3 regions of the Thermaerobacillus caldiproteolyticus genome follow, and region 1 is predicted to be linked to each of the others. Evidence: riboswitches for the same ligand, from Rfam matches in the RefSeq annotation. Region 1 holds a riboswitch; each other region holds the start of a gene.

Region 1 (6,166 bases):
CAGCTACACCAAGCCCATGTTTATTTTTGTACCTTTTGCTCTTCGTCGTCGATAATTCCTTTTGTCGCATTTTTAAACTCACGAAGCGTTTTCCCTGCTGCTCGACCAAGTTCCGGCAATTTCTTTGGACCAAAAATTAACAACGCAAAAAACACGATAAGGGCAATTTCGCCAAATCCAATATTCATCGTATTCACTCCATTTTCCAATGATCCACTAAATCACCACATTCAACATATCCTATTTCATTATATCACACGCTAATAATAGAAGCTAGCTAGTTCCGCTCTTGAAGAAGGCGAACAGGAACTTCCATTTCTTCTTCGGACCGTTCTTTCAGATAAATTCTTGCCATTTTTCGTTCCTCATCAACGTGCTGGATGAATACTTGTTTTCCTTCATACATAACGGGAATGATTTCTCCCGTCTCAGCAATTTGTTTAGCGCGCATGACTTCCATCGTTATTTCCCTCCTTTTCATTATCTTTTGCACTATCTTCTGCTATTACCCGTAATTCTTTCCAGAATAATTCATCATTGCAAATAAGCTGCACATACGGATGAACAATTTGCTCGAGTTCTCCTGCATCTCCTTTTGCATTGATAATTTCTAGCAATTGAGTCATATCTGTCGTTTCGTGTTCCATGATTTACCCTCCTGTCGATATTCAACGCAATATCACCCCCATAACAAGCAAAAAAAATTCGAATTAGTATAGAAAAAAGAGATGGGGGAAGGTGTGATGAGCGAACGCGATTGCTATTTCGACAATGCGAAATGTTTTTTAATGCTCCTCGTCGTGTTTGGCCACTTTCTCCGCCCTTATATTGATAGTGAGTTGTTTGTCCATAGCTTATACGTTTGGATTTTCTTTTTTCATATGCCAGCGTTTATTTTAATTTCCGGCTACTTTGCTAAAGGATTTCGTCAGCATGGGTATTTGAAAAAAATCACGAAAAAATTATTGCTTCCTTATCTTATTTTTCAACTATTGTATTCGATTTATTATTCGTTTTTATATGAAAAAGATACGGTACAAATCGATGTTTTTACACCGCATTGGAGTTTATGGTTTTTAATCAGTTTGTTTAGCTGGAATATATTATTATGGATTTTTGCCAATATACCTAAACATATTTCTCTATTGATCGCCTTGTTACTCGGCGTGGGGGCCGGAATGATCGAAGCGGAAAAATGGTTGAGCTTATCTCGAACATTCACGTTTTTTCCGTTCTTTTTAATGGGTTTTTTCTTGCAGAAAAGCCATTTTGAACGATTGCTGACACGACGTGTTCGCCTATTTTCACTAATCGCCTTAATCGGCATGTTTATCTGTATTCATCTCGGGTTTCCTGATTTGCCGCAAGAATGGTTGTACGGCTCTAAATCATATGAAACGCTAGGTGTTCATGAAGAAAAAGGAGCTATAGGTCGACTGATTATTTATGGAGCGAGCGCTTTCATGATGTTTTGCTTTATGGCGCTCATCCCAAATCGTCGCTTACCAATTTCAACGTTGGGCACAAGAACGTTTTATATTTATATTCTTCACGGGTTTATTTTAAAATATTTACATGTGACCCATTTTCCTGATTTCATTATGGACATTCACGGCTATCCGTTGTTGCTCCTTTTATCATTGTTCGTCATGTTCATTTTAGGAAGCGAACCGATTGTTCGGCTTGTGCGACCTCTAATTGAATGGCGCTTTCCAAAAAAGAAACGGGCTGTTTCGTAACTGAAACAGCCCGTTATTTAACTTTTACACATTGAACAAATTGTCTTGTTGCATCAAATGGCGACTCTGCAGAGGCGATCGCGCTAATGACAGAAACACCATCAGCTCCAGCAGCGATGACTTCACTTGCATTTTCATGCGTGATTCCACCAATCGCCACGATCGGAATGTCGATGCCGCTGTCACGAAGAAACCGAATGATAGAAGCGCCTTGCGCCTCCTTTGCATCGTCTTTCGATGTCGTTGGAAAAATTGGACCGACACCGATGTAATCAGCTCCAGCTGTCATCGCCGCGCGCGCTTCTTCCAAATTGTGAGCGGAAACGCCAAGAATTTTATCGCCGATCTTCTTGCGAACGACATCGGCTTTTTCATCGTCCTGTCCAATATGCACTCCATCCGCATCGAGCTCAATTGCTAATTCGACGTCATCGTTGACGATAAACGGCACGCCATGTTGTCGGCAAATCTTTTGCAACTCTTTTGCGAAAGCATACTTCTCCTCGCCTGTGAACGCCCCTTTTCCTTTTTCACGGAATTGAAACAATGTGATCCCGCCAGTGATTGCTTCGGTTAAAACGTTCAAAGGATTTTTCTTACAGTTGCTGCTGCCCATAATAAAATACACGCGTAACAATTCTTTCATCGTTTCTGTTGAGATTCGTGTCACCGTTCATCACCTAATCATGATAAATTCGCTTGTCGGTACGCCCAATGATTCGTCGGACCATGACCGTGACCAATGCCTAATTCATGCTCAATTGCTGCTTGAATAAATGCTTTCGCTGTTTGTACCGCTTCCTTGACGCTGCGGCCTTTCGCGAGTTCCGCCGTAATCGCTGCTGCAAATGTACAACCTGTCCCATGCGTATGGTTCGTTTCGATCCGTTTGCTTGTAAAATATGAAAATTCATGACCATCGTACAATACATCGACTGCTTCATCGTCGTCATCATCATGACCGCCTTTAATGACGACATGCTTGACACCTAGTTCATATAGGCGCTTTGCGGCTTCATGGCGATCATTGATTGTCCGGATTGTCATGCCTGTTAACACTTCCGCTTCCGGAATATTAGGAGTAATGACCATCGCCAATGGAAGCAAGTGTGTTTTTAAGGCGCTAACCGCTTCTTCTTGTAAAAGCGGCGCACCACCTTTCGCAATCATCACTGGATCGACGACAAGCTGATTCCAACCAAATTGCTTCACTTTGGCTGCCACCGCTTGAATAATTTCCGCGCTAAACAACATCCCTGTTTTGACGGCATCGGCTCCTAAATCCGTCCCGATCGATTCAATTTGCTGTTCAACCGCCTCAACGGATAAAGGATATACTCCTTGTACGCCGAGCGTATTTTGCGCCGTCACCGCTGTTAATGCGGACATTCCAAATACTCGCAGCTCTTGAAATGTCTTTAAATCTGCTTGAATGCCGGCGCCGCCGCCGCTGTCAGAACCAGCAATCGTTAACGCTTTGTACACGTTTCTCATGACAATCTCCCTTTCACTTCACTTGTTCTATGAGACTATATTGACGAATATCTTCTTCCCCTACACGAGCAAGTTCGTTTAAAAAGGCAATTTGAAAGCTTCCCGGACCCGCTTCTCCCGCTTTTTTCGCTGCGATTTCCGCAGCAACTCCATAACTGACAAGCGCAGAAGCTGCCGCTACCAATAAATTGGATTCAACAGCGGCAAACGCCCCGATGACCGATGTTAATAAACAGCCCGTTCCAGTGACTTTCGTTAAAAGCGGATGGCCGTTACGAATGACGTATGTTGTCTCCCCATCGGTAACCACATCGTCTTTGCCCGTAATCGCGACAATGGTATGAAGCTGCTGTGCTGCTTTTTTTGCCAACGCAACGACATCACCGTTTCCTTCGCCGGCATCCACACCTTTAATCATCCAATTTTCTCCTATGACATTGGCAATCTCCGCCGCATTGCCGCGAATGACAGAAACGTTCACTTCACGAACAATCTTTTTTGCCGTTTCTGTTCGGTAGCGCGTCGCTCCTGCCCCAACCGGATCGAAAATGACCGGAACGCCGTGTTCGTTCGCCGATTTTCCAGCCATCAACATCGCTTCGACTTCCGTTTCGTTTAATGTGCCGATATTTAATACAAGCGCTCCAGCGATTTTTGCCATATCAGCCACTTCCTCTTTCGCGTATGCCATAACCGGAGAAGCGCCTAATGCAAGCAAACCGTTTGCCGTAAAATTTGTAACGACAACATTAGTGATATTATGAACGAGCGGATTAGCCTGCCGCACGTTTTCTAATGTTTTGGCAATCTCTTGCACGTCCATCCTTGTTCCATTCCTTTCCACACAAAAATAAAAAACACTTTGCGCGCAAGCAAAGTGTACACTTCTCTCCTTGTCACTTTCCCTACGCTGGCATTACCCAACAGGTTCAAACGGTCAACGACGGATTAGTCGTACTCTCAGCCTGATTCCACAGGCTCCCGCTCACTATTTATTTTTACAAGCCCAGTCTACTCCTTCTTGAAAAGGAATGCAAGCAAAAAATCGCCGTTACCTATTCCTCTTCTGAATATCGACGCTTTTCCGCTCTTCTCCAAGCGATGGAACATGATTTACCGGAAGCGGCAACGGAAAATTGAATAAATCAAGATCAATGATATAACGCGGACGGCGTTTTGTTTCTTTATAGATTTTCCCGATGTATTCCCCAATCAAGCCGAGCGCAATGAGCTGAAGTCCGCCAAGAAGCCAAATCGACGTAATAAGCGATGTCCACCCCGTTTGCGTATAACCGTTAAATTTTAAAAATAGAAAATATGCCCCAAAAAACAAACTCACAAAAAAGGAAACAAATCCAACGAGCGAAATGAAACGAATCGGTGTAATGCTGAATGAGGTAATCCCGTCTAAAGCAAACGCCAACATTTTTTTAAGCGGGTATTTCGTTTCTCCCGCTAATCGCTCTTTTCGGTCATAATAAACAGTTGTCGAACGGAAACCAAGCAACGGTACAATGCCGCGCAAAAACAAATTCACTTCTTCAAACCGTTCGAGCTCCTCAACGGCGCGTCGACTCATGAGACGATAATCGGCATGGTTATAAACGATATGCACCCCCATCGCTTTCATTAATTTATAAAACCCTTGGGCGCTGTGGCGTTTAAAAAACGAATCCGTATCTCTCTTATTCCGTACTCCGTATACAATTTCGTATCCTTCATGAAACTTTTTCATAAACTCACGAATGACGGAAATATCATCTTGCAAATCGGCATCTATGGAAACGATACAATCAGAAAGCATTTTAGCTGCAAATAATCCGGCTAAAAGGGCATTTTGATGCCCGGCATTGCGGGCGAGTTTCAATCCTTTCACTTCTGGATATCGCAAGCTTGCTTTATAAATAATCGTCCACGTAGTATCGTGACTTCCATCATCAACGAACAATAGTTTACTTTGTTCAGAAACAAGCTGCTCGGCTATTAATTGCTGAAGCAAATCACGAAGTTGCCGAATCGTTTCTGGAAGCACCTCCTCTTCGTTATAACAAGGGACTACAATAGTGAGAACCGGTTCGCTCATCGCTATTCCTCCTTACGATGTCACTTTATATAGATAAATCGTCCATGCGGATTCATCGGAATGAAACACTTTTTCCAGTGCTAATTGATTGCTTTTAGCATTTGTAATCGGTAAGGCGGAAAAAATATAGCGTCCGCCCATTTGACGAAACACATCGGTATTTAGCTGTAAATTGGTAATCTTTTTCTTTGAATGTTTTTTAAACATATAATGCTTGCCTAACTCGTCTACGAAAATATAACAACGTCCTCCCCATTCATCGAAATACTCGCGCAGCTTTTTATTTTTCGCTAGCTCACGCGCAATGATTTTTCGAAACTGGTGTTTATACCTCAACGGATAAAAATTATTGTACGTATCTAATGTGTAAAACCCGTTATATTGGGCGATCGCCGGATGAATTCCGATGCTGGCGACGCGATATTTGTACACAGGAAGGCCTATGTATTCTTTAATCTCTTGAAATTGTTCTTCGGCGTAAAACTGCTTAAACGACGGTTTGTGGCGATAAAAGATTTCCTCATTAAATATCGCAAGCACGATGAGTTGTGCCGCAATCGCGGTAAAACATGCTTTTTTCCACGCTTGTCCTTGTTGCCATAAAATTTTTAACGAAAGCGCAAATAGCATGTAAATCACCATCGGCCGCAAAAAATGATAGCGGGCAAAGTTAAATTTATCGAGAATGTCAAAGCGTTCAGTTAACGGGACCCATCCTTTATAAAACCAAAACGCATACCATGCCGAAAGAGCGAAGTTCAAAGCATGAAGAAACAGAAACATTTTTTCTTGCTTCCATAATTTCTTTTTCCAAACCATATATAAAGCGACGAACGTCACCGGCAAAATG
Region 2 (6,166 bases), 1.7 Mb from region 1:
ACATCTTCATTATTGGTAAAGGGTTGCCCCATTTTCCACAAACTCCTTCGCTTTTTGTTTCATTCCTTCTTCTTTGACCGCTTTTTGCAAATCGTGAGAAATTTTCATCGAGCAAAACTTCGGTCCGCACATCGAACAGAAGTGAGCCACTTTCGCTCCTTCAGCTGGCAATGTTTCATCATGATATTCCCGTGCCCGTTCCGGATCGAGAGAAAGGTTAAATTGGTCGTTCCATCGAAACTCAAAGCGCGCTTTCGATAATGCATCATCGCGCATTTGTGCTCCCGGATGACCTTTCGCCAAATCAGCCGCATGTGCTGCAATTTTATAGGCAATAACCCCTTGGCGCACATCTTCTTTATTCGGCAATCCTAAATGTTCTTTCGGCGTCACATAACAAAGCATTGCCGTTCCGTACCAGCCAATCATCGCTGCACCGATTGCGGAAGTAATATGATCGTATCCCGGAGCAACATCTGTTGTGAGCGGTCCCAATGTGTAAAAAGGAGCACCTTTGCAAATTTCGATTTGTTTCTCAACATTTTCTTTAATTTTATGCATCGGCACGTGGCCCGGACCTTCGATCATTACTTGCACATCATGCTTCCACGCAATCTCCGTCAATTCTCCAAGCGTCTCCAGCTCGGCAAATTGCGCTTCGTCATTCGCATCGGCAATCGAACCAGGTCGTAATCCGTCTCCAAGAGAAATAGCAATATCGTATGCTTTTAAAATTTCACAAATTTCTTCAAAATGTGTGTACAAAAAGTTTTCTTGATGGTGGGCTAAACACCACTGTGCCATAATCGAACCACCGCGAGATACAATCCCTGTTGTACGATTGACCGTCATTGGGATGTAACGAAGCAATACCCCGGCATGGATCGTAAAATAGTCCACTCCTTGTTCAGCTTGTTCGATTAACGTATCACGGTATATTTCCCACGTTAGTTCCTCCACAATGCCGTTCACTTTTTCAAGCGCTTGATAAATCGGAACTGTCCCAACCGGAACCGGTGAGTTGCGGATAATAAACTCTCTTGTCGCATGAATATGCTTTCCTGTTGACAAATCCATAATCGTATCGGCTCCCCAGCGAATCGCCCAAAGCATTTTCTCGACTTCCTCTTCAATGGATGATGTTACAGCGGAGTTGCCGATGTTTGCATTAATTTTCACATGAAATTGACGTCCAATAATCATCGGCTCACTTTCAGGATGATTAATATTAGAAGGGAGAATCGCTCTTCCTGCTGCGACTTCCTGGCGAATGAGTTCAGGGTCCATATTTTCACGAATTGCAATAAACTCCATCTCTGGAGTAATGATTCCTTGTTTGGCATAATGCATTTGCGTGACCGTTCGTCCTTTTTTCGCACGAAGTGGTCTTCGATGAAATGGAAGAACGATGTCTGATTGGTTTCCACTGCGAAGTCCGTTATCTTCCGGTTTTACTTGGCGCCCCTCGTATTCTTCCACATCTCCTCGTTCCAAAATCCAACGTTTACGCAATTCTGGTAATCCTTTATGAATGTCAGGCTGAAAATGGGGATCGGTGTAAGGTCCGCTTGTGTCATATACTCGGACAGGTTGGTTTTCAAACGTTCCTTCCTCTGTTTTCGTAGAACTTAATGCAATTTCTCTCATCGGAACACGAATATCCGGCCGAGAACCTTCGACATACACCTTTTTACTTGCAGGAAACTGCATGAGGGATAAAATGTTTGGCATGTAACTTCTCCTCCTCTTTTGTTTTTTGACCCGAAGTTACACCAAAACGTGTGGACGATAGGAGGGAGAAGACGAAGAAATAAAAATCGGGTTCTCCAACAAGAGAACCCGACGGAATGACAAATAGCGCAAGTATACAACAATACTCCCACTATCTACTTCCCTACGCTGGCATAACCCAGATCAGGTTCAAAGGGTCAAAGAACTTAAGCGCGTTCTTCTCTCAGTCCAAGCTATTGGACTCCCCTAGTAGATAAGCAATGAATCATATTCATTTTTCTAAATATTAACACATATTTTTATGGGTGTAAATGCTTTTTATACTTTGGTTCTGTTCGTTTCATTCTCCTGAACAACTTTGAGCTCACATCCGATACGATGAGACGCATTCAGGGAAAGTCCTGCCCTGTAGGAAGTTACCATGCTTTATTTGAATTTGAAAGCACTTAAAATCAATAATAGCGCTTATACTTTAAATTGCTGCAATAGAGACTGCATTTCTTCTGCCATCTTGCTTAAAGAGGAGGCGGATGAGGCAATTTCCTCCATTGACGCCATTTGCTCCTCTGTAGCAGCGGAAATGTTGGCTGAGCCTGTGGACGACTGTTCGACAATTGCGGTAATACTCTGAATTGAAGCAGCAACATGCTGAGCGCTCTCCGTCATTTGCTGAATGGCTGCAGACACTTGTTCAATTTGTTCATTAACACCGTTAATAGATTCCCGAATTTGTTCAAAAGAAAGACCTGCCGTTTGAACGGCATGAATCCCTTGTGAAACTTCGTTAACGACCGTCTCCATAGAATCGATGGCCTTTTCTGTCTCTTCTTGAATATCACTAATGAGTTGTGAGATTTGTTGAGCTGACTGAGCCGATTGCTCTGCTAGTTTTCTCACTTCATCGGCTACTACCGCAAATCCTTTTCCTTGTTCTCCTGCTCTCGCTGCTTCAATGGCCGCATTCAATGCGAGCAAATTTGTTTGTGAAGCGATTCCTGTAATCACTTGCGTAATTTGACCGATTTCATTGGAACGTTCTCCAAGCCCTTTGACAACTTGTCCAAGTGATTGAACATGCTCATAAATAAACTGCATTTGCTCTTCCATTTGCTCAATGGATTGTCTCCCTGCTTTGGCTTTCGCAAACGTTTTATTTGCATTCATCGATACATGCTGCGTATTGGCTGACACTTGGGTAAGTGTTCCTGAAATACCGTTCATTGAAATCGATGTTTCCTGTGCCGTTTTGACTTGTTGTTCAGAGCTTAAAGCAATCGTTTCCATCGTTGATGCAATTTGCTCTGTCGCTTTTGTTGTCTGCTCGGCAATATGAGTCAACTGGTCAGAAAATAACGACATGTCATCGGAATGACGCTTGATGTTGGAGATGACCGCTTGCCATGTTTCTACCATCTCATTCATGCAAACGGCAATCGGCTTTAATTCTCTCACCTCGTCAACAGGAACACGCGTTGATAAATCCCCCTCTGTCATCTTTTCCAAGTAGTGATTAATCACCGAAATTGGAGCAATAAAGCGCCGATAGTTTAAGATAGCTGATAAAATACCAATGATAGCGCCAAGCAGTATTGTGCCGACCATCGTCCACCAAAACGCTGAACCGGCTATTCCGTTTGCCATACATATTCCTAAACCAACAAGAGCAGTACTCGGAATGACAACAAACAGTGTACGAATGACATAGCTATGTACTGACATATTTCCCCTCACCTTTCAATGAATTGAAAATTTATATATAATTATAACATTTCCTTTTTTTAGATGGGAACGACGTTTTTTATCATAAATACATAGAGAACCAATAAATATAAAAAACAACAGCCAAGAACAATATTTGACAATAAGAGATCTTTTGTTTTACAACTATAATAAACGAAAACGAAAGAAGGGATATAGATGATCGGGTTTATCGGTTTAGGTATTATGGGAAGCAGGATGGCAGAAAACTTATTAGATAAAGGCTATGAACTGATTGTTTATAATCGGACGAAAGAAAAAGCAACACGCCTACTAGAAAAGGGCGCTACATGGGCCGGCTCACCAAAAGATGTCGCGCATCAGGCAAAAATAGTATTCACCATGTTGACTCACCCGAACGCTGTAGAGGTTATCGCACTCGGAGAAGATGGATTTCTTCATACCCTTTCAAAAGGAGCGATTTGGATCGACTGCAGCACCGTCCACCCTTCTTTTACGAGAGCAATGGCAAAAGAAGCAGAACAACGAGGCATCCGCTTTCTTGATGCTCCTGTCTCAGGCTCAAAAATTCCCGCTGAAAAAGGAGAGCTCATCTTTTTTGTCGGAGGAAAACAAGAAGATGTAGAAGAAGTGAGACCGCTTTTGAATGCGATGGGAAAAGCCATTTACCATCTTGGAGCAAATGGAACTGGAACAGCAATGAAACTCGTCGTCAACCTCTTGCTTGCTGAGTCTATGGCTGCTTTTGCTGAAGCTGTCACGCTCGGTGAAGCGCTCGGTCTCAATAAGGAAACGGTCGTGAATACACTTTTAAACAATCCGAGTGCCGCGCCATTTCTACAAGGGAAAAAAGAAAAAATTATTCGCAACGATTTCGCCACAGAGTTTCCGCTTGAACATATGCAAAAAGACTTGCAACTAATCTCACAAGCTGCCTATGAAAATAACGTTTCTTTGCCACTTGTCAATGCTGCAAAAGAACTTTACGGTTTGGCAAAACAGTACGGATTCCATCAGAAAGATTTCTCCGCCATTTATCAATTCTTATCGCATAAACATCAGTAAATGCCTATCGTAACAAGGATAGGCATTTACTTTTACTTACTATATAGCAACACTTGAGCAATACCGACAAAATATTCCGATTCACGAATAATGTGATTAAGCACAACTTTCGCGGTCGGATTTTTACTCACAGCAGCACTCTCGTTTTTTAACTGTTGGCATAGTTTGATAAATTCTAAGCTTTGCTGCAAACAATAAGACACTAATTGCAACACTTGATTATAGAGCTGATCAGGCAAATAATATCCGGCACGAGTGACCGATTCAATATAGCGCACAACTTGTTGATGTGTCGCAGAAAGAACTTCTTCCCATTTCTTAAGTGTTTCCACATACGGCTCTTCTAATCCTGCTACAAGCTCGCGGATCACAACGGTATGTTCTTCTTCTTGATGTTTCCAAAATTCAGCTTCATCCAAGATCCGAAGCGGCATTTGCTGACCATAATAAAACTGCATAATCCCATCTCCCCGCTTGCGCTTCTCATTTCAATATATGGGGAGGATGGAAAAGATATGATTTCCCATAACTTTCAAATTGGAAAAATAATATCCACAGTAGTTCCTTGACCAACTTCACTTTCGATTTTAATACTTCCGTTATGTGCTTCGATAATCTTATAACTTACCATTAATCCTAAACCTGTTCCCTTTTCCTTCGTACTGTAAAAAGGTTCTCCTAACTTTGATATTCTGTCTTTAGGTATCCCGCACCCTTGATCTATAAAGCGAATGACAAGACAACTATCTTGCACCTTCGCCTGAACTTTAATCTCTCCACCGTTTGTCATCGCCTCAATGGCATTTTTAATAATATTAATGAATACCTGTTTTAATTGATTTTCATCACAATAAAGTAGCGGAAGATTCGGTTCAAATTCCGAAATCATTTTAACATTATTTAAAATCGCCTGTGCGTCAAGCAAGGTCATCACATCTTTCAAAAGAACAGAAACATCCTTCCGCTGAAAATTCATCACCTGTGGTTTCCCTAGCATCAAAAATTCGTTAACAATAAAGTTAATTCTCTCCAACTCCGATTCCATAATTTCAAAATAATGTTTATGTGTTTCACATTCTTCTTTTAGCAGATGCATAAAACCATTGATAGAGGTCAATGGATTTCGAATCTCATGGGCCACTCCTGCAGCCAGCTCCCCCACAACCGCAAGCTTTTCTGATTTCCGCAATAATTCTTCCGCTTGTTTGCGCTCTGTGATATCAGTAGAAACAAATAAGATTTGATCGGTTCCCTCATTTGGAGAGAAAATAGGTAGTCTCACTGTTTCTACCCATCTAGTCTTTCCTTCCTGATCTTTGAACTCTTCTTCAAGAACGATTCGTTCCTTCATTTTCTCTATTTCTTCCCACACACTAACTGGATTAGATTCTATATTAAACTGAAAATCATCGATCTTTTTGCCAAGAAGATGCTGTGTTTCTGTTCCTAAAAGCTTAGCGAACGATTCGTTTACAAGGGTGAAATTTCCTTCCTTATCGATGGCATATATATAACTTGGGTTCATATCGATAATTTTACGAAGAAATTCCTTCTGTTCTTTCAGTTGTTCTTCTTTAAGCTGCAAATTCGTTTTCGACTGGCGAATATACTGAATCATTTCATTGAAGCGACTGGATAGTTTTCCGATTTC
Region 3 (6,166 bases), 1.5 Mb from region 1:
GTTTTATGGATTCTAATGGTGATGGAATCGGGGATCTTCGTGGAATTATACAAAAGCTTGATTATTTAAAAGACCTTGGAATCGATATCATATGGATTTGTCCGATTTACCAATCACCGAACGCCGATAATGGTTATGATATTAGCGATTATCATGCGATTATGGAAGAGTTTGGAACAATGGAAGATTTTGATTTGTTGCTCGAGGAAATTCATCAACGCGGTATGAAAGTTATTTTGGATCTTGTCATTAACCATACAAGTGATGAACATCCTTGGTTTATTGAATCGCGTTCATCAAGGGATAATCCAAAACGTGACTGGTACATCTGGCGCGATGGAAAAAATGGCAAAGAGCCGAACAACTGGGAAAGTATTTTTGGCGGATCGGCTTGGGAATATGATCGGAAAACCGATCAATATTACTTACATGTATTTGATGCAAAGCAGCCGGATTTAAACTGGGAAAACGAAGAAGTGCGACGCGCACTATATGAGATGATTAATTGGTGGCTCGATAAAGGTATTGATGGATTCCGCGTCGATGCGATTTCTCATATTAAGAAAAAGCCCGGATTGCCGGATTTACCGAATCCCAAAGGGCTTGATTATGTTCCATCCTTCGCTGGTCATATGAACCAAGAAGGGATTATGGAGTATTTAAAAGAGCTGAAAATGCAAACGTTTGCGCAATACGATATTATGACCGTCGGGGAAGCAAATGGCGTCAAAGTCGAGCAGGCGGAAGAATGGGCCGGCGAAAAGAACGGAATTTTTAATATGATTTTTCAGTTTGAGCATTTAGGGTTATGGGAAAAAGGAACGGACGGTGGAGTTGATATTCGTCAGTTGAAACGCACGCTGACGAAATGGCAAAAAGGTCTTGAAAACCGAGGCTGGAACGCATTATTTTTAGAGAACCATGATCAGCCTCGTTCCGTTTCGACGTGGGGAAACGATAAGGAATACCTTACCGAAAGTGCGAAGGCGCTTGGCGCGATGTATTTTTTGATGCAAGGAACGCCGTTTATTTATCAAGGGCAAGAGATTGGCATGACGAATGTCCGCTTTGAAACTATTGATGAATACGATGATGTCGCAATGAAAAACTTTTATCGACTGGAATGGGAAAAAGGGCGTTCACATGAAGAAATCATGGAAGTCATTTGGAAAAAAGGACGAGATAATTCACGGACACCGATGCAATGGTCGAATGAAACAAATGCTGGTTTTACAACCGGAACACCATGGATAGGTGTAAATGAAAATTACAAAGAGATTAATGTAGAAACACAGTTAAAAGATCCTAATTCCGTTCTTCACTTTTATAAAAAAATGATTCGCCTTCGCAAAGAAAATGATGTTCTTATTTATGGAACGTACGATGTAATTTTAGAAAAAGATAAAGCGATTTACGCTTACACACGAACACTCGGGAACGAAAAAGCCGTCATTATTGTCAACTTGAGCGACAAGCCTGCTCTTTATCGTTATGATGCGATCAAATTGTCTTCGGATGATTTAGTGTTGCAAAACTACGAAGTAAAACCTCATAAAAACACAACACGCTTTAAGTTGAAGCCATATGAGGCGCGGGTGTATTTGTTAAAGTAAATAGTGATAGAAAGGGCAAGCAATGATGCTTGCCTTTTTTCTTCAAGGAATTCAAGGAAAGAAATATGTATATGTCCGTTGAACTCGTAAAAGAGCAAGTTGTAAAAAGAATAAGAGGAGGTGTAGCCTAGTTACTAAAATCCTGCCATGAACTGAAGGAGACATGACGAAAGCTACTGTTGAAATGAACCACGGAGTGCCTTTCACAGCGAGGGAATGGCAAAGGGATTCTCTTTTTGATGGCAGCTTGGGTGAGGGTCCGAGCATTATGCGGTGCTTCTTGGTTCCATCGCGGCTAGTAGATCTTTTTTATAGATTTTAGTAACTAGGAATGAGAAATGGAACATATTCGCTACCCGATCGGCAAATTTGAAAAGCCAACGTCTTTCCGTGAAGAAGATGTAAAGCAGTGGATTTCTGATATTCGAATGCTGCCAAAGCAGTTGCGTGAGGCGGTGAGCGGATTGAATGATGAACAGCTAAACACGCCATATCGTGAAGGAGGATGGACGGTTGCTCAAGTTGTGCATCATCTTGCTGATGCGAATATGAATGCGTTTATTCGTACAAAACTTATCGTAACGGAGGAGCTTCCTACTGTAAAACCTTTTGAAGAGAACGATTGGGCCGAGACAGCGGAGGCGCGTGCTTTCCCAATTGAATCTTCGCTTAAATTGCTAGAAGGGCTTCATGAAAGATGGACAGCTTTGCTTGAATCTTTACCACTGGAAGATTTTAAACGCAAGCTTTATCATCCTGCGATGAAGACAGAGTTAGAATTGTATACATGTGTTGCGATGTTTGCTTGGCACGGCAAGCATCATGTCGCACACATTAGAAATTTGCGAACGCAGAAAGGATGGTAAGCAAAAACGGACATCAGTCTTGATGTCCGTTATCTGCGTGAATGCACTTCGTAAATCGCAAATTTTAGGTAGTCGCCTTCATCGGCGGCAAGCAGTTTCGGATGATCGTAGCCGGCGCCGCTCCAATGAATTTGCCGCAAAATCTTTTTCGCATCAAACGCCGCTTCCTCAATCATCGCTTGGAACATATCGGCATGGACGTGATACGAGCAGCTTGCCGTCACGAAAAAGCCGCCGTCTCTCACAAGCTTTAAGCCGTTGAGATTGATGTCTTTATATCCACCTAGTGCTTTTGGGACAGCGTGAGCGGATTTGGCGAATGCTGGCGGATCAATGATGACTACATCCCATTTTTTCCCTTCGTGAACCGCTTCTCGCAAGTAATCGAAGGCATTGGCGACGACGAAATCAACGTTTGTAAATCCGTTTAATGCAGCATTGCGTTTCGCTGTTTCGATGGCATGTTCAGAAATATCGACAGCGGTCACATGTTTTGCTCCATACAAGCACGCATTGAGCATAAATGATCCTGTATGGGTAAAGCAGTCTAATACGGTTGAGTTACTGTCGATGAGCGGTTTAATTGCCGCGCGGTTTTGACGCTGGTCAAAGAAAAATCCGGTCTTTTGTCCGTTTTCAATATCAACAATATATTTAACGCCGTTTTCTTCAATCATCACTTCCGTCTCACATTGCCCGTACCAAAATCCCTTTTCTTGTTGGAGCCCTTCCAGCTCGCGGACGTACACATCATTGCGCAAATAAATCGCTTTTGGATTAAATACTTCCAGCAACCCGTTTAAAATCCAATCTTTCCGTTTTTCCATACCAAGCGACAAAATTTGTACGACAAGCACATCTTCGTATTTATCGACGATCAAGCCAGGCAAAAAGTCAGCTTCTCCGTAAATAGCACGGCAAGAACGAACGCCGGGAATCATTCGCTCACGATACGCCCACGCCTTGCGAATGCGGTTCAGAAAAAACTGCTCGTTTAACTCGTCTTCTGGATTTTGCGTAAGGACGCGCACAATCATTTGCGATTTTGGATTAATATAGCCTTTAGCTAAGAAGTAATTTTGATGGTTATAAACCTCGACAAAGTCGCCCGGTTTAAAATCTCCTTCAATATAGTCAACTTCACTTTGGAATATCCAAGGATGGCCTTGTTCGAGACGTTTTTTTCGCTTTCGTTTCAGAAATACTTTTGCCACATTCTCCACTCCATTACCTGTAATGATTTGCTTTTTCTATGATACAGAATTGCTGGGAAAGAAGCAATTCTGTCAGCTTTTGTCGTAATTTGGAAGGACTTTTTTCATAAACGTAGAATAATGATAAACATAGATGGAAGAAAAGAGGGATACGGTGATTATTGCGACGACCGATTACATACCGGGAAAACAAATTAAAGAGTATAAAGGGTTTGTTCAAGGAAATACCGTTCAATCGAAACATATCGGAAAAGATATTATGGCGAGTTTTAAAACGATTGTCGGCGGAGAGATTAAAGCGTATACCGAGATGATGGAGGAAGCGAGACAGATTGCGATTAACCGCATGATCGAAGAGACGAAACAGCAAGGGGCGAATGCGATCATTGGGGTGAGGCTAACGACAGCCGCCATTATGGCGAACACGTCAGAAATTTTGTCGTACGACGGAACGGCAGTAGTCGTTGAGGAAGAGTAAAATGACTTGACAACCGTTCTAGCCGTGATATGATAAACTCAAACAGTAAAATTAAATAAGCAGCACGATCCACTAGGGGGGCCTTTAGATAGGCTGAGATCAAAGTGTGCCTTTGAGACCCTTAGAACCTGATCTGGGTTATACCAGCGTAGGGAAGTGGAAGTGGCAGGAATCTTTTGCTTGTTTACGGTTTCTAACCCACTTTCTTTACGCTTGTAAAGAAAGTGGGTTTTTATTTAATGAAACATGCAGAATATGGGCCCGCTCTACATGTTTCATACATTTATGTTTTGGAGGGGATTTTGATGGCATTTTCAACACTGTTGCGTAAGGCTGCCAACCCAATTTGGGAAGCGAGCTTTCAGCACCCGTTTGTCAAGGAACTCGGTGAAGGGACGCTCGATATTGCTTGTTTTCGTTATTATGTTTTACAAGATTCATATTATTTAAGTCATTTTGCAAGAGTGCAGGCGCTTGGGGCGGCAAGAGCAAATGAGTTATCAACGACCGCTCGCATGGCACATCATGCACAAAATACGTATCAAGCCGAATTATCGTTACATGAAAAGTTTTCGAAGCAGCTTGGAATTACGGAAGAAGAAAAAGCTTCGTTTATTCCGGCGCCGACGGCATATGCGTATACATCACATTTGTATCGCGCTGCCTACGAAGGGCATTTAGGAGATGTGATTGCGGCGATTTTGCCGTGTTATTGGCTTTATTATGAGATTGGCGAGCGCTTGAAAGATTGCAAGCCGGAAGAGACGATTTATCAACAATGGATTGCCGCTTATGGGTCCGAGTGGTTTCGAAGTTTAGTGGAAGAACAAATTGCTCGATTGGATGAGATTGCAGAAACTGTAACGGAAGCTGATCGAAAGCGGATGGAACAGCATTTTATCATTAGCAGCCAGTACGAATATGCTTTTTGGGAAATGGCATATCACCTAGAAACATGGCCAGTAACAAGAAAGGAGACAGCAGAGCATGTCAGCAACTAAAGGATTGAAATTAGCGGATATTTTAACAACGATTGTGATTTCAATTGTATTTGGAATTGTTTATAAATTATGGGGACCGTTTTACTATTTTGTCAAACCGTTTGGCTTTCATCTGGACCAACTCATCTATGGAATGTGGTTTATCGCAGCGTCCGTAGCTTTTCTCATTATTCGTAAGCCAGGGGTAGCTCTTCTTGCGGAAATTGCTGCATCTTCCGGTGAGTTTATTATGGGATCCGAGTGGGGACTTGAAGTATTGCTTTACGGCGTTGTGCAAGGATTGTGTGCGGAAGCAGTATTTGCGACGTTTCGCTATAAGCGTTTTGATCTCTTCGTTGTTTCATTAGCAGCGATTAGTTCTACCATCGGTTCATTGATTATGGATTTTTACAAAGGGTATATTGAAGCGTTGGCTCCTTGGAATCTCGCATTATTTCTCATTGCTCGCTTTGTCGGCGCCATCGTTATTTCCGGTGTCTTTGCTTCTTCATTAGTAAAAGCATTAGAAGCGACAGGAGTCACACAAATGGTTCGACCGGCTTCCAAGGAAGATTACGACGCGTTAGATCGTTAAAGGGTGAAACAAACAGATGGAACGGATTGCATCGGTCGAACAGTTACGTTTGAAATTTCCCGGAAAAGACACGTTATTGTTTAAAGATTTATCAGTGTCGTTTTACAAAGGGGAAAAAGTGTTGTTGCTTGGTCCATCGGGATGCGGAAAATCAACACTGATGCAAGTGCTTTCCGGATTGATTCCGCATTCGGTGGATATCCCAATGAAAGCCAAACACGTTCAAGTTCCGGATAACTGGGGATACGTATTTCAAGACCCTGATTCCCAATTTTGCATGCCGTTTGTCGATGAGGAAATTGCTTTTGCACTTGAAAATATTGGCGTGCCGCGCGAACAAATGAAAGGCCGGATTGAAGAATTGCTGAAAGAGGTTGGGCTGCACTTGACGCCGCATACGGATATTCAAACATTATCCGG

What was found. Region 1 has a riboswitch for thiamine pyrophosphate ahead of thiM (hydroxyethylthiazole kinase). Riboswitches for the same ligand answer to the same signal wherever they lie in the genome.
Region 2: linked by a shared signal. The riboswitch ahead of thiC (phosphomethylpyrimidine synthase ThiC) and the one ahead of thiM (hydroxyethylthiazole kinase) in region 1 are both predicted to bind thiamine pyrophosphate.
Region 3: linked by a shared signal. The riboswitch ahead of tenA (thiaminase II) and the one ahead of thiM (hydroxyethylthiazole kinase) in region 1 are both predicted to bind thiamine pyrophosphate.

What each region holds. Positions count from the first base shown of each region.
Region 1 covers NZ_CP064060.1:1,545,474-1,551,639, forward strand. The annotation lists gene ISX45_RS07570 (twin-arginine translocase TatA/TatE family subunit) at 21-188, opposite strand; gene ISX45_RS07575 (H-type small acid-soluble spore protein) at 278-460, opposite strand; gene ISX45_RS07580 (hypothetical protein) at 441-647, opposite strand; gene ISX45_RS07585 (acyltransferase family protein) at 744-1,739, shown strand; gene thiE (thiamine phosphate synthase) at 1,753-2,409, opposite strand; gene thiD (bifunctional hydroxymethylpyrimidine kinase/phosphomethylpyrimidine kinase) at 2,424-3,233, opposite strand; gene thiM (hydroxyethylthiazole kinase) at 3,247-4,056, opposite strand; TPP riboswitch at 4,119-4,228, opposite strand; gene ISX45_RS07605 (glycosyltransferase family 2 protein) at 4,285-5,316, opposite strand; gene ISX45_RS07610 (DUF6044 family protein) at 5,329-6,166, opposite strand, start outside.
Region 2 covers NZ_CP064060.1:3,542,558-3,548,723, reverse strand. The annotation lists gene ISX45_RS17835 (coiled-coil domain-containing protein) at 1-32, opposite strand, end outside; gene thiC (phosphomethylpyrimidine synthase ThiC) at 10-1,731, opposite strand; TPP riboswitch at 1,875-1,989, opposite strand; gene ISX45_RS17825 (methyl-accepting chemotaxis protein) at 2,197-3,450, opposite strand; gene ISX45_RS17820 (NAD(P)-dependent oxidoreductase) at 3,649-4,515, shown strand; gene ISX45_RS17815 (DUF2935 domain-containing protein) at 4,548-4,973, opposite strand; gene ISX45_RS17810 (PAS domain-containing sensor histidine kinase) at 5,048-6,166, opposite strand, start outside.
Region 3 covers NZ_CP064060.1:73,740-79,905, forward strand. The annotation lists gene ISX45_RS00390 (glycoside hydrolase family 13 protein) at 1-1,613, shown strand, start outside; gene ISX45_RS00395 (YfiT family bacillithiol transferase) at 1,952-2,479, shown strand; gene ISX45_RS00400 (class I SAM-dependent rRNA methyltransferase) at 2,509-3,693, opposite strand; gene ISX45_RS00405 (YbjQ family protein) at 3,848-4,171, shown strand; TPP riboswitch at 4,236-4,343, shown strand; gene tenA (thiaminase II) at 4,477-5,172, shown strand; gene ISX45_RS00415 (ECF transporter S component) at 5,159-5,746, shown strand; gene ISX45_RS00420 (ABC transporter ATP-binding protein) at 5,763-6,166, shown strand, end outside.